DNA from 3 places in the Pseudoalteromonas sp. TB51 genome. Region 1 is predicted to be linked to each of the others. Evidence: predicted binding sites of a transcription regulator. Region 1 holds the regulator's gene; each other region holds the start of a gene.
What was found. Region 1 encodes MetJ, which represses methionine synthesis genes. Its sites were predicted from a motif close to TAGACGTCTAGACGTCTA; they were not measured.

Region 1 (4,611 bases):
CCGCAGCAGATACAACCACGCAATCGCCAGGCTGTGTGTGGCCAATAATTATTTTTGCCACACTTTGATAGCGCTCGCCCGAGCTTAAGCTCGAGCCGCCAAATTTATGTACACTTTTTACCATACTCAATCACCACAAAGCTGGATGAGCAGCCTGCTGCTTTACATCACCATTGGCATTGCCCGCAGCTTTACCAACACGCCCTACATTTTTATTTTGCCCAGGTTTAACTAGGTTAAATACACGTTCAAAATCAGCCAGTAGGTCTTCTATATCTTCAATACCGACCGAAATACGAATTAGCGTATCGCCCACACCCGCCTCTAAACGTGCTTGAGCTTCCATACCTGCGTGAGTCATGGTCGCAGGATGACAAATTAAACTCTCAACCCCACCTAACGATTCTGCTAAGCTAAATTCTTTAAGGCTTGTTAAAAACGCCGCAGCATCATTCACATCGCCTTTAATATCAAAACTAACCATACCACCAAACCCAAGCTGTTGGGCTTTAGCAAGCGCATGTTGAGGATGCGATTCAAGGCCTGGGTAGTAAACTTGGCTAACATACTCAGAGCTTTCTAGGTATTTAGCAATTGCCAGGGCATTTTCTTGGTGCTGTTTTAAACGCACATTTAAAGTACGTAAACCACGTAACGTTAAATAGCTATCAAATGGTGCGCCGGTAATACCAATGTTATTGGCCCACCAAGCAAGCTCATCACCAAGCTCTTGTGTTGCAGCAACAACTGCACCGCCTACAACATCAGAATGGCCGTTTATATATTTAGTGGTTGAGTGCACAACAATATCTACGCCAAACTTAATTGGGTTTTGTAATGCCGGTGATAAAAAGGTGTTATCGGCGGCCACTAATGCACCGCACTGTTTTGCTATATCCGTCACGGCTTTAATATCCGTTAGGCGCAGCACAGGGTTACTTGGTGTTTCTATCCAAATTAATTTAGGTTTAATGGTTAAAATTTGTTCTAGGCTTTCTGGTTTAGTTAAATCAAGCACTTTAAGTTTAAGCAAGCCGCGCTTTTCTAACGACGTAAATAAACGGTAGCTGCCGCCATAACAATCGTGAGGAATAACCAATGTATCATCGTTATTTAATAACTGTGTGGCTAAGTGCACTGCTGCCATGCCCGTAGCAGTAATAATTCCGCGTGCGCCACCTTCAAGCTCTGCTAGAGTGTCAGCTAAAATATCGCGATTAGGATTACCACTGCGCCCATAGTCGTATGCGCGCTTAGTATCAAAATCGGCAAACGAATAAGTCGTCGATAAATAAATTGGCGGTACAACGGCGCCATGATGTTTATCGGCATCAACCCCATTTCGTACAGCAATGGTTGCTTTGTTTTTTTCGCTCATATTCGTCACCTGATTAATTTGGATGTTTAGACGTCTAAAAGAGTAAGTTATCCATTATAATAAGTCAAAGCTTTTAAAGCTCTAGATGGCTAAAAATAACAGACGCGTAAAACTTCAAGAAAGCTGTATTTACTATTACAGCCAGCTTATTAAGATAGATTGCTATCTATTATTTGACTATCTTTTTTAAAACGATAGAATTTCACGCATATTTACACGCTTTTTACGCCGTGTGAGAAATTAATAATCTGAGGCAACGATACATCTTATGGCTAAATGGAATGGTGAGTATATTCACCCATACGCAGAACACGGGAAAAAATCAGAGCAAGTTAAAAAGATCACCGTTTCGATCCCGCTAAATGTATTAAAAGTATTAACTGATGAGCGTACACGTCGTCAAATAAACAACCTGCGTCATGCAACAAACAGCGAGTTACTATGCGAAGCGTTTTTGCATGCTTTTACAGGCCAGCCATTACCTAATGATGATGACCTACGTAAAGATAACGCAGAAAAAGTACCTGAAGAAGTTAAAAAAATAATGCAAGAAATGGGTTTAGAAGTGCCTATTTTAGACGAAGAATAAAACGTCTTTTTAAACAAAAAAACCTCAGCATGCTGAGGTTTTTTTGTTTAAGCGCTATATATTACGCCATATAATTTTCCGGTAAGTCAATTTGTGCCACGCCCGATTCAACAGCAGCAATAGCAACCGCCTTGGCTATACGTGGTAATAAACGCGGGTCCATCGGTTTAGGAATAATGTAATCAGCACCAAATTCGAGCTTTTCTACACCCGCTGCTTTTAATACTTGCTCAGGCACTGGCTCTTTAGCAATACTACGAATAGCTTCAACAGCGGCTATTTTCATTTCATCGTTAATTGCGCTTGCACGTACATCAAGTGCACCACGGAAAATAAACGGGAAACATAAAACATTATTAACTTGGTTAGGGAAGTCAGAACGCCCTGTTGCCATAATTAAGTCTTTACGTGCACTGTGCGCAAGCTCAGGTGCAATTTCAGGATCTGGGTTTGAACATGCAAACACCACTGGCTTATCGGCCATTAGTTTTAGATCTTCAGGTGCAAGCAAGTTAGGACCCGATACACCTACAAACACATCAGCATCAGCAATTACATCTTGTAGAGTACGTTTATCTGTATTGTTAGCAAAAAGCTGTTTGTATTCGTTTAAGTCATCGCGGCGAGTATGAATAACCCCTTTGCGGTCTAACATATAAATATGTTCGCGCAGTGCACCACACTTAATTAACAGCTCCATACAAGCAACCGCTGCAGCGCCTGCACCTAAACATACAATAATGGCATCTTCTATTGATTTGCCCTGCACTTCTAAGGCGTTAAGCATACCTGCCGCAGTTACAATAGCGGTACCGTGTTGGTCATCATGAAAAACCGGAATACTGCAACGCTCAATAAGTGCTTTTTCAATTTCAAAACACTCTGGCGCTTTAATATCTTCTAAGTTAATACCACCAAACGTGTCGGCAATATTAGCCACTGTATTTATAAAGTCTTCGGTGGTGCGATGCTTAACTTCAATATCAATAGAATCTAAGCCAGCAAAACGTTTAAATAAAAGCGCCTTACCTTCCATAACAGGTTTAGAGGCTAATGGCCCTAAATTACCCAAACCTAAAATTGCCGTACCATTACTGATCACCGCAACCATATTACCTTTACCGGTATATTTATATGCATTGGCTGGGTCTGCTGCAATTTCGCGCACAGGCTCTGCAACACCGGGGCTGTATGCTAATGCTAAGTCTTGCACCGTTTCGGCTGGTTTTGTTAGCTCAATGCTGATTTTGCCTGGAACGGGGTGAGAGTGGTAGTGTAATGCTTGTTCACGAAAATCTGACATAACGCGATGGTATCCTGCAATTTAAGTTAAGTGAGAGGGAGTATGGGGCTAAGATACTCTTATTATTTTTAAATTCCAAGCAATATCAGGTCTATCCTGTTATATGCTATATCCGTTAATTTTAAGTGATTTATCAGCAACTTCGCTAAAAGTTATCAATATTAAACAAATAAAAATTCATTCAAAAAGTGCTTTTTGAGGTTCATTTTGCCCTGCCAATATTTTTGTAAAATAGCAGAATAGTAAAATAGTAAAATGCACCAATATAGCGCGTTTATCACCGTTAAAAACAAATATCGCCACGATAAGCACTTTTAGCAGCTTGGTTAAAAATTAACGTATAAAAAATATAGAGAAGAATTGTGAGTTTGTCTGCAAAGGTTTATGCATATTCAGAATAAGAACAGGAAATAGTTATGCACACGTAGTACGGCAATAATCGGTGGTTTTTCAGTAAAAATAATGAATTTTAGGCACAAAAAAAGCACCCGAAGGTGCTTTTTTTACTAAACAGCAATAATTACTTCTTGCTGCTAAGTGCACCGAAGCGCTTGTTGAAGCGATCAACACGGCCGCCAGTGTCTAAAATCTTTTGTTTACCAGTGTAAAACGGGTGACACGCAGAACATACGTCTAGGTGAATGTCTTTACAAAGAGTAGAACGAGTTTCGAATTTGTTTCCGCATGAACATGTTGCAGAAATTGCTTCGTACTTAGGGTGAATACCTTCTTTCATAGGAACCTCTAGTTAAGGCCGCATCGCTCTCCAAACCCGAAGTCTGGCACCATACGTCGTTAAAACAAATTTATAGGCCGCGGATTTTATCCAACTAGCTTGCCCCGCACAAGCTTTAATTACGCTTTTTGCCAAAAAAGTAACCAACCAGCGCTACCGCATCCATTTGTATGTAGGTTTTTAGCCTTATTTTTAGTACATTAAGCTATTACCCTTTATCACATGAGTTGTTATGCGTTTTGTTGAAGTTGCTATTAAAGTTCCGTTACCACGCACCTTTGATTATAAAATAGATGAACAACTCATCTCGCCCTCGGCGCCTATTATGCCAGGGATGCGTGTTTTAGTGCCTTTTGGCAATCAAAAGAAAGTAGCGGTTGTTCTTGCTCTTAAAACGCATACCGACGTGCCCGATAACAAAATTAAAGCGGTTACTGAGGTTATTGACCAAACCCCTATTTTATCATCACAGCATTTAGAACTGCTTAGCTTTACTGCACGCTATTATTGCTATCCGCTCGGCGAAACCATACACATTGCGCTGCCAGGTGCGCTTCGCCAAGGTGAAAACCCAGATAAAACCAGCATTAACATGATTAGCCTTA
Region 2 (4,611 bases), on a different contig from region 1:
TATCGTAAAATCCACCCCCCATTCCTAATCTGTTACCTTGATTATCAAATGCTACAAGTGGCATCAGTAAGTAATCTAAATCAGTTAATGGGCATATTTGAGAGCAGTTCAGCTTAGGCTCCAAGATACCATAGCGATTTGCCCTCATGGGTGAGTTTTTTTCATAGCGTTGAAACAGCAAAGTAGCCCCATTAAATGGGTGTATAACGGGTAAGTAAAGGGTATGGCCTTGTTTCCATAACTCATTAATTAACAATGAGGTATCTAACTCCCCATCGTTACTGAAGTAAATGGCTATATGTTTTTTTGAGACTGTTTTATCGCTATTTAGCTGTTGAGTAAAATTCAACTTTAACTGTGTCGCGGCTTTTTCTTGCTGTTTTTTTGATAGATTATTGCGTAATTGGCGAATAGATTGGCGTATGTGTGTACGTTTATTGCTCATTGTAATTACGCACCTTTGATTAAATAGACACTAAATCAGGAAAAGCTAAGTAAACAGCAAGCACAATAAGTAGTAAAACGGCAGTGGCAATCAGTGAATATAACAAAGTATTGCTACGCGTTTTAACGGGTTCATCGAGCTGCTCGTCAAGCATAAGATCATCTTCTTGCCACTCATCGCTTTCGTCTGTAGGGCTTTTTAGCTCATTGGTTGGAAGTCTTTGTTCTAGCTCTTCTAGTTTTTCTTCTAGGCGGATCAGGCTGCTCGTTATGTAATCAAGGGCATCAAAAATCCGTTCATCACGCTGACTAGCTGCGCTAGGGCTTTGAGTGGGCAGCTCACCTGTGGCTTGTAACTTACTTTTAATGCCTAGGCTTGCCAGTAATTTGGCTTGCTTTAAGGCTTTGTCTTTATTGCTAGGTGCAAAGAGTGCTTTGCCATTAAAAAACTGAGTTACTTTATCTTCAGACGTTTTTAGCTTACTTGCTAAATTTACGCAGGCCGTTTTAGCCTCAGTGCCCTCGGCGAGTCCTACAAACATAACGCGAAAATTATTGGCCATTTACTTATCCCTTAAGCTTTTATTATGCAAAGAGTATATACCTAAAACCGTACGAAATTCGAGGGCTAGCTAATACCAATTTAATTCAAAACACGATTAGTTTAGCGTATTAAATAGCGCATTGACTGCGTTAAAATTATTTATATAAAATAACTGTACGCCGTAAATTCCTTTGTTATTGCACTATTTATTGGGTGCTACGATAAACAACTAAATTAATGCAATTGATATAAATAGTATAATTAGCCTTTGCTTTAGATATAAAAACGGCCCTTAAAAGGGCCGTTTATTATTTAATGCATTTTGGCTTAAAGGCCAGCAGCTGCGCGAAGTGCGTCTGCTTTATCTGTACGTTCCCATGGGAATTCGTCACGACCAAAGTGACCGTATGCCGCTGTTGGTTGGTAAATTGGGCGCTCTAAATCAAGCATTTGAATTAAGCCGTAAGGGCGTAGGTCAAAGTGCTCACGAATAAGCTCAATTAAACGACCTTCTTCAAGCTTGCTTGTACCAAAGGTTTCAACGCTGATAGAGGTAGGCTCTGCTACACCAATTGCGTAAGATACTTGTAGCTCACACTTATCAGCAAGGCCTGCAGCCACTACGTTTTTAGCTACGTAACGTGCAGCGTATGCAGCTGAGCGGTCAACTTTTGATGGATCTTTGCCTGAGAAAGCACCACCACCGTGACGTGCCATACCACCGTATGTATCTACGATAATTTTACGACCTGTTAAACCACAATCGCCCATTGGTCCGCCAATTACAAAACGACCCGTTGGGTTAATGAAAAATTTAGTCGCGCTTGTAATAAGCTCTGCAGGAAGTACCGGCTTAATGATGGTTTCCATCACGGCTTCTACTAAGTCATTTTGCGAAATTTCTTCAGCGTGCTGAGTAGAAAGTACAACTGCATCAATACCTACTGGCTTGCCGTTTTCGTATGCAAAAGTTACTTGAGATTTTGCATCTGGGCGTAACCAGTTAAGCTCGCCGCTTTTACGTACTTGCGCTTGGCGCTGTACTAAACGATGTGAGTAAGTAATTGGCGCAGGCATTAGTACTTCTGTTTCGTTACATGCATAACCAAACATTAAGCCTTGGTCGCCAGCACCTTGTTCTTCTGGGCTAGTACGGTCAACACCTTGGTTAATATCAGGAGACTGCTTACCAATAGTGTTTAAAATTGCACACGAGTCTGCATCGAAACCCATGTCTGAATGCGTGTAGCCAATTTCACGTACTGTTTTACGTGTAATTTCTTCAATATCAACCCATGCGCTAGTGGTAATTTCACCACCAACCATAACCATACCGGTTTTTACGTAAGTTTCGCACGCAACACGGGCATGAGAGTCTTGCTCTAGGATAGCATCAAGTACCGCATCAGAGATTTGATCGGCGATTTTATCCGGATGACCTTCAGAAACAGATTCAGAAGTAAATAAATGTTTTGCCATTGTATTTCTGCTCACAAATATTGCGCTTCACAAACGTCGGTATTAGCGCTAAAAAATTAAGGGGCGTATTTTATCTAAAACAAAACACCTTGCATAGTGTTTTTACGCCTAGACGTCTAAATAAAATGAGTAATAACTTTTTGGTCTTAAAAAATATTCATAATAGCCCATTTTTATGGGGTTTTTAATTGCACACTGCACCCACATTAAGTAAGAATGGTTGCTATAACAGCTCTTAAGTTACTTAAGGGTATTAACGAACACATAAGTACCCGCGCAAATACACATAAAGGTAGGAGAATTCATGCCATCTCGCAAAGAACTTGCAAATGCTATTCGCGTCTTGTCAATGGACGCAGTACAAAAGGCCAAATCTGGCCACCCTGGAGCCCCAATGGGCATGGCCGATATCGCAGAAGTATTATGGCGCGATTATCTAAAGCATAATCCAACTAATCCAGAGTGGGCTGACCGTGACAGATTTATTCTTTCAAATGGCCACGGTTCAATGCTTATCTATTCTCTATTGCACCTAACTGGTTACGACTTACCACTTGATGAAATTAAAAACTTCCGTCAAATGCATTCTAAAACGCCAGGCCATCCTGAGTACGGTTATGCACCAGGAATTGAAACTACTACGGGCCCACTAGGTCAGGGGATCACAAACGCGGTAGGTATGGCGATTGCTGAAAAAGCGCTTGCTGCACAATTTAACCGTGAAGGCCACGACATTGTTGATCACTACACGTATGCATTTATGGGTGATGGTTGTTTAATGGAAGGTATTTCTCATGAAGCATGTTCACTTGCTGGCACATTAGGCCTTGGCAAGTTAGTGGCTTTTTGGGATGACAACGGTATTTCAATCGATGGTGAAGTAGAAGGTTGGTTTAGCGACGATACACCAGCACGCTTTAAAGCGTACGGCTGGCATGTAATAAGTGACGTTGATGGCCACGACAGCGATGCTGTTAGTGCTGCAATAGCAGAGGCTCAAAGTGTTACTGACAAACCATCACTAATTTGTTGTAAAACAGTGATTGGTTACGGTTCACCTAATAAATCTGGTAGCCACGATTGTCACGGCGCGCCATTAGGTGATGACGAAATTACAGCATCTCGCGAATTTTTAGGCTGGTCTGGCGGTGCATTTGAAATCCCTGATGATATTTACGCACAGTGGGATAGCAAAGAAAAAGGTCAACAGCTTGAATCTAGCTGGGACGAAAAATTTGCGGCATATGCAAAGGCATACCCAGAGCTTGCAGCTGAATATAAGCGCCGTATTAACAACGAACTCCCAGGCGATTGGGCTGAAAAATCTCAAGCGTACATAGAGCAACTACAAGCAAACCCTGCAAATCCTGCATCTCGTAAAGCGTCGCAAAATGCATTAAATGCATTTGGCCCGTTATTACCAGAATTCATGGGTGGCTCAGCCGATTTAGCTGGATCAAACTTAACAATTTGGGATGGCTCTAAAGGGCTAACTGCAGATGATGCAAGCGGTAACTACGTTTACTACGGTGTACGTGAGTTTGGTATGTCGGCAATTATGAATGGTATTGCGCTTCATAAAGGTTTTATTCCTTACGGTGCAACGTTCTTAATGTTTGTTGAATACGCAAAAAATGCGGTACGTATGGCTGCGCTAATGAAGCAACCAAGCATTTTTGTATACACGCACGATTCAATCGGCCTAGGTGAAGATGGTCCAACTCACCAACCGGTAGAGCAAATTGCTAGCATGCGTTTAACGCCTAACTTATACAACTGGCGCCCATGTGACCAAGTTGAGTCGGCAATTGCATGGCAACAAGCTATTGAGCGTAAAGATGGTCCTACATCACTTATCTTTACTCGCCAAGGTCTTGAGCAACAAGCGCGTGACGCACAGCAATTAGCAGATGTTAAAAAGGGCGGTTACATCCTTAGCTGTGACGGCGAGCCAGAGCTAATTATTATTGCAACAGGTTCTGAGGTACAACTAGCACAAGACTCTGCAACAGAGCTACGCAGTCAAGGTAAAAAGGTACGTGTTGTATCTATGCCATGTACTGATGTATTTGAAGAGCAAAGCGCACAGTACAAAGAAAGCGTACTACCGGCAGCCGTTACACGCCGCGTAGCAGTAGAAGCAG
Region 3 (4,611 bases), on a different contig from region 1:
CCTTGCCTTGAATACATTTAAGGCCTGCTTCTATTACTTCCCATTTAGAGGAGTCGACCATAATGGGCACTTTAGAAATATCGGGCTCTGAGGCAATTAAGTTTAAAAACTTAACCATGGCCGCTTTTGAGTCCAACATGGCTTCGTCCATGTTTATATCAATAACTTGGGCGCCGTTTTCTACTTGCTCGCGGGCAACATTCAGGGCGGTCTCGTAATCTTCTTCCATGATTAAGCGTTTAAACATGGCAGAGCCGGTTACGTTGGTACGCTCGCCAACATTGGTAAATACTGCAATTTGCTGGGTCATGTTGGCTCCTAGTTTAAGTTACAGGCTTCAAGGCCTGATAAACGCATGCGAACATCAAGCTCAGGCAATGCGCGAGGCTTTACCCCTTCAAGCCCTTTGGCAAACGCACGAATATGCGCAGGCGTGGTGCCACAGCAACCACCAACAATATTTATAAAGCCCGATTTGCCCCAATCTATAATCTCTTTCGCCATGTCCTCTGCTTCTAGGTCGTACTCACCAAATTCGTTAGGTAAACCGGCATTTGGGTGTACTGAGGTAAATGTTTCGCATACGCGCGAAAGCTCCTCTACGTATTGGCGTAGTAAATCGGGGCCTAGGGCACAGTTAAGGCCTATAGAAAGCGGCTTAATATGGCGAATAGAGTTATAAAATGCTTCGGTGGTTTGCCCCGAAAGCGTACGCCCTGAGGCATCGGTAATTGTGCCTGAGATCATTACAGGTAATGTGCGCCCTGCTTGCTCAAACGCCTCTTCTACTGCGAATGAGGCCGCTTTTGCATTAAGGGTGTCGAAAATGGTTTCGATAAGTATTAAATCGGCGCCGCCTTCCATTAATGCAAGGGTAGACTCAACATACGCAGTAACCAGCTTATCAAAGGTAATATTGCGATAACCTGGGTCGTTTACATCTGGCGAAATTGAGCAGGTTTTAGAGGTTGGCCCTAACACACCGGCTACATAGCGTGGTTTTTCTGGGTTTTTAGCGGTGAACTCGTCACATATTGCGCGTGCGAGTTTGGCCGACTCTAAGTTTACCTCACGGCTTATGCTTGCCATGTCGTAATCTTCCATCGAAATGGTGGTTGAGTTAAAGGTATTGGTTTCAATAATGTCTGCACCGGCGGCTAAAAAGCTGCGGTGTATATTGGCAATTAACTCAGGTTTTGTAAGGCTTAATAAATCGTTATTGCCTTTAATTAGTACGTGCCAGTCTTTAAAGCGCTCGCCTCGGTAGTCTTCTTCTTCAAGCTTGTGAGTTTGGATCATGGTGCCCATGGCGCCATCTAAAATTAAAATACGCTCTTTTAATGCAGCGCTTAATTCGCTGTGTTTATTATTGTTTTGCACGTTATTCGGCATAGTTGTTAGTCCTCACATCTTGGCTAACTAAATTAATATCATAAGGGGTCGTTTGGTACACGTAGTAATTTAACCAGTTCGAAAACAGCAAAAAAGCATGGCTTTGCCACGTTTTTGACGGCTTTTTGCTTGCGTCGTTATCTGGAAAATAGTTTTCGGGTTTTGGCGCATCAGGGCTTTTTTGTAAATCGCGCTCGTACTCTGCTTTTAATGTGTCGGCATCGTATTCTGGGTGGCCGGTTATAAACACTTGGCTGCCCGACTTATTTTTCATTAAGTAAGCGCCTACTTTTTCAGAGCCTGCCAATACCACTATATCGTCGCAGGCATTTATTTTATTTATATCTATGTGGCCATAACGTGAGTGCGGCACTAAAAAGGTGTCGTCGAAGCCACGAGTAAGTGCTCCGTGATCAAAGTAACACTGGTGAGTAAACACGCCACAAAGTTTATCTTCTTTTAAATCGCGTTTTAAATTGTAACGATGATACAGCGCCGCATGCGCCGCCCAGCACGAAAACAGCGTAGAGGTAACGTGCTGCTCTGCCCAATCAATAATCACTTTTAGCTCATCCCAGTACGCAACATCGTCGTATTCAAGGTGTGCGAGTGGCGCGCCGGTAACAATTAACGCATCGTAGTTATTGTCTTTCACTTCTGAAAAATAACGATAAAAGGTATCTAGGTGCTCTTCTGAGTTGCTACTGCTGCGGTGCGTATCTAGGCGCAATAACTCTACATTTACTTGTAAAGGAGAATTGGCAAGCAAACGAATAAACTGCACTTCGGTTTCTACTTTATTAGGCATTAAATTTAAAATAGCCAAACGCATAGGACGAATTTCTTGCGTTTTTGCGCGACTTTTTGGCATTACAAACACGTTTTCTTCACGTAAACGGGCAATAGCCGGTAGCTCGTCTTTCACTGTAATTGGCATATTTTTTACTCCTACTCATAAAAACCGAGAATTTATACGCTCTCATTATGAACAGTATGCTAAAAATATCAACCTCTAGATGTATAGATGTCTAAATGAAATTTATTCATGATTTTATACTTTATCAACCTGCAGCCATTAGCGCTTTAAAACCCGCCATTCGTTGACTGTTTCACCCGTGAGCCACTACAATACAACATTGAAATTTTTATTATTATTTGAAGGCTTTCCTCCATGGTTTTACCTGATAAGTTTATATTCTCGATGAGTCGAGTATCTAAAGTTGTGCCACCTAAGCGCACAATTTTAAAAGATATTTCGTTGCACTTTTTCCCTGGCGCTAAAATTGGGGTGCTAGGTTTAAATGGTGCTGGTAAATCTACATTACTTCGCATTATGGCCGGTGTTGACCAAGACTTTGAAGGTGAAGCTCGCCCTCAACCTGGTACTAAAATTGGTTACTTACCGCAAGAGCCAGTACTGGACGAAAGCAAAACAGTACGCGAAATTGTTGAAGAAGCTGTTGGCGAAGTAAAACATGCCCTTAATCGCCTTGACGAAGTGTACAACGAGTACGCAATGGAAGACGCTGACTTTGACGCCCTAGCAAAAGAGCAAGGTGAGCTTGAAGCGATTATTCAAGCGCACGATGGTCACAACATCGATAATGTTTTAGAACGCGCTGCTGATGCACTTCGTTTACCTGAGTGGGATGCTAAAATTGAGCACCTTTCAGGTGGTGAGCGCCGCCGTGTTGCTATTTGTCGTTTATTACTCGAAAAACCAGATATGCTTATTCTCGATGAGCCTACTAACCACTTAGATGCTGAGTCGGTTGCTTGGCTTGAGCGCTTCTTACATGATTACGAAGGCACTGTTGTGGCGGTAACGCATGACCGTTACTTCCTTGATAATGTAGCTGGCTGGATACTAGAGCTTGACCGCGGTGAAGGTATTCCGTGGGAAGGTAACTACTCTTCTTGGCTTGAGCAAAAAGATGCGCGCTTACAACAAGAGCAAAAATCTGAAAAAGCACGTCAAAAATCAATTGCTCAAGAGCTTGAGTGGGTGCGCTCAAACCCTAAAGGTCGTCAAGCTAAGTCTAAAGCGCGTATGGCGCAGTTTAGCGAGCTACAGCAGTCTGATTACCAAAAACGTAACGAAACTAACGAGCTATTTATTCCACCTGGCCCGCGTTTAGGTGACCAAGTGCTTGAAGTTAATAACTTACGCAAGAGTTTTGGCGACCGCGTATTAATCGACGATTTAAGCTTTAGTATGCCAAAAGGCGCGATTGTGGGCATTATCGGTGCCAATGGCGCGGGTAAATCAACCCTATTTAAAATGCTAAGCGGCGAAGAGCAACCTGATAGCGGCAGCATTAGCGTAGGTGAAACTGTAGAGCTTGCAACGGTTGATCAGTTCCGTGGCAACATGGACGAAAGCAAAACTGTATTCCAAGAAATATCTGACGGACAAGACGTACTAAAAATTGGTAACTTTGAGTTCCCAAGTCGTGCATACGTTAGCCGCTTTAACTTTAAAGGTAACGATCAGCAAAAGTTTGTGAAAGACTTATCAGGTGGTGAGCGTAACCGTTTACACCTTGCTAAGCTTTTAAAAGCGGGTGGTAACGTAGTACTACTGGATGAGCCAACCAATGACCTTGATGTTGAAACACTTCGCGCCCTTGAGAACGCTATTTTAGAGTTCCCAGGCTGTGTAATGTGTATATCGCATGACCGTTGGTTCCTTGACCGTATTGCAACGCACATTTTAGATTACCGCGACGAAGGCCAAATTAACTTTTTCGATGGTAACTACACTGAATACGAAGAGTGGCTTAAAAAGACCTTAGGCGCAGAAGCTGCACAACCTAAGCGTATTAAGTACAAAAAAATTGGTTAATTGTAAACTGATATAACAAACCCTGCATTTATGCGGGGTTTTTTTATGCCATTTTTTATCGCTATGGGCTATTTCCCGCTATGCTTGATTTAAATATTACAATAAAGGCAACTCGTTTTATGGAAAATCGACGTCAGTTCTCGCGTATTCTTTTTTCAACCGCGGCTCAATTAGAATTTGCAGGAGAGAGCTACCCATGCAAATTACTCGATGTATCTTTACATGGCGCACTCATTACTAAATGCGCGGCGTTTAGTGGCACAAAAAATAGCGAAGCCACCTTGCGCTTTACCTTGCCACAAAGCGATATAGAAATAAAAATGGAGGTGTTTATTTGCCACATAGAAGATAAACACATCGGCCTTAATTGCCAC

Region 2: a site for MetJ is predicted at 2,569-2,586, ahead of metK (methionine adenosyltransferase). Genes of this name have one in related genera too.
Region 3: a site for MetJ is predicted at 2,406-2,423, ahead of metA (homoserine O-succinyltransferase MetA). Genes of this name have one in related genera too.

What each region holds. Positions count from the first base shown of each region.
Region 1 covers NZ_AUTO01000032.1:5,425-10,035, reverse strand. The annotation lists gene metB (cystathionine gamma-synthase) at 131-1,378, opposite strand; gene metJ (met regulon transcriptional regulator MetJ) at 1,647-1,967, shown strand; gene L650_RS0100835 (malic enzyme-like NAD(P)-binding protein) at 2,029-3,270, opposite strand; gene rpmE (50S ribosomal protein L31) at 3,791-4,006, opposite strand; gene priA (primosomal protein N') at 4,239-4,611, shown strand, end outside.
Region 2 covers NZ_AUTO01000330.1:8,304-12,914, reverse strand. The annotation lists gene L650_RS0120820 (5-formyltetrahydrofolate cyclo-ligase) at 1-445, opposite strand, end outside; gene L650_RS0120815 (hypothetical protein) at 465-1,007, opposite strand; gene metK (methionine adenosyltransferase) at 1,316-2,467, opposite strand; gene tkt (transketolase) at 2,772-4,611, shown strand, end outside.
Region 3 covers NZ_AUTO01000283.1:15,919-20,529, reverse strand. The annotation lists partial or broken gene L650_RS23895 (dihydropteroate synthase) at 1-310, opposite strand, end outside; gene L650_RS0116915 (homocysteine S-methyltransferase family protein) at 319-1,392, opposite strand; gene metA (homoserine O-succinyltransferase MetA) at 1,382-2,329, opposite strand; gene ettA (energy-dependent translational throttle protein EttA) at 2,564-4,237, shown strand; gene L650_RS0116900 (PilZ domain-containing protein) at 4,357-4,611, shown strand, end outside.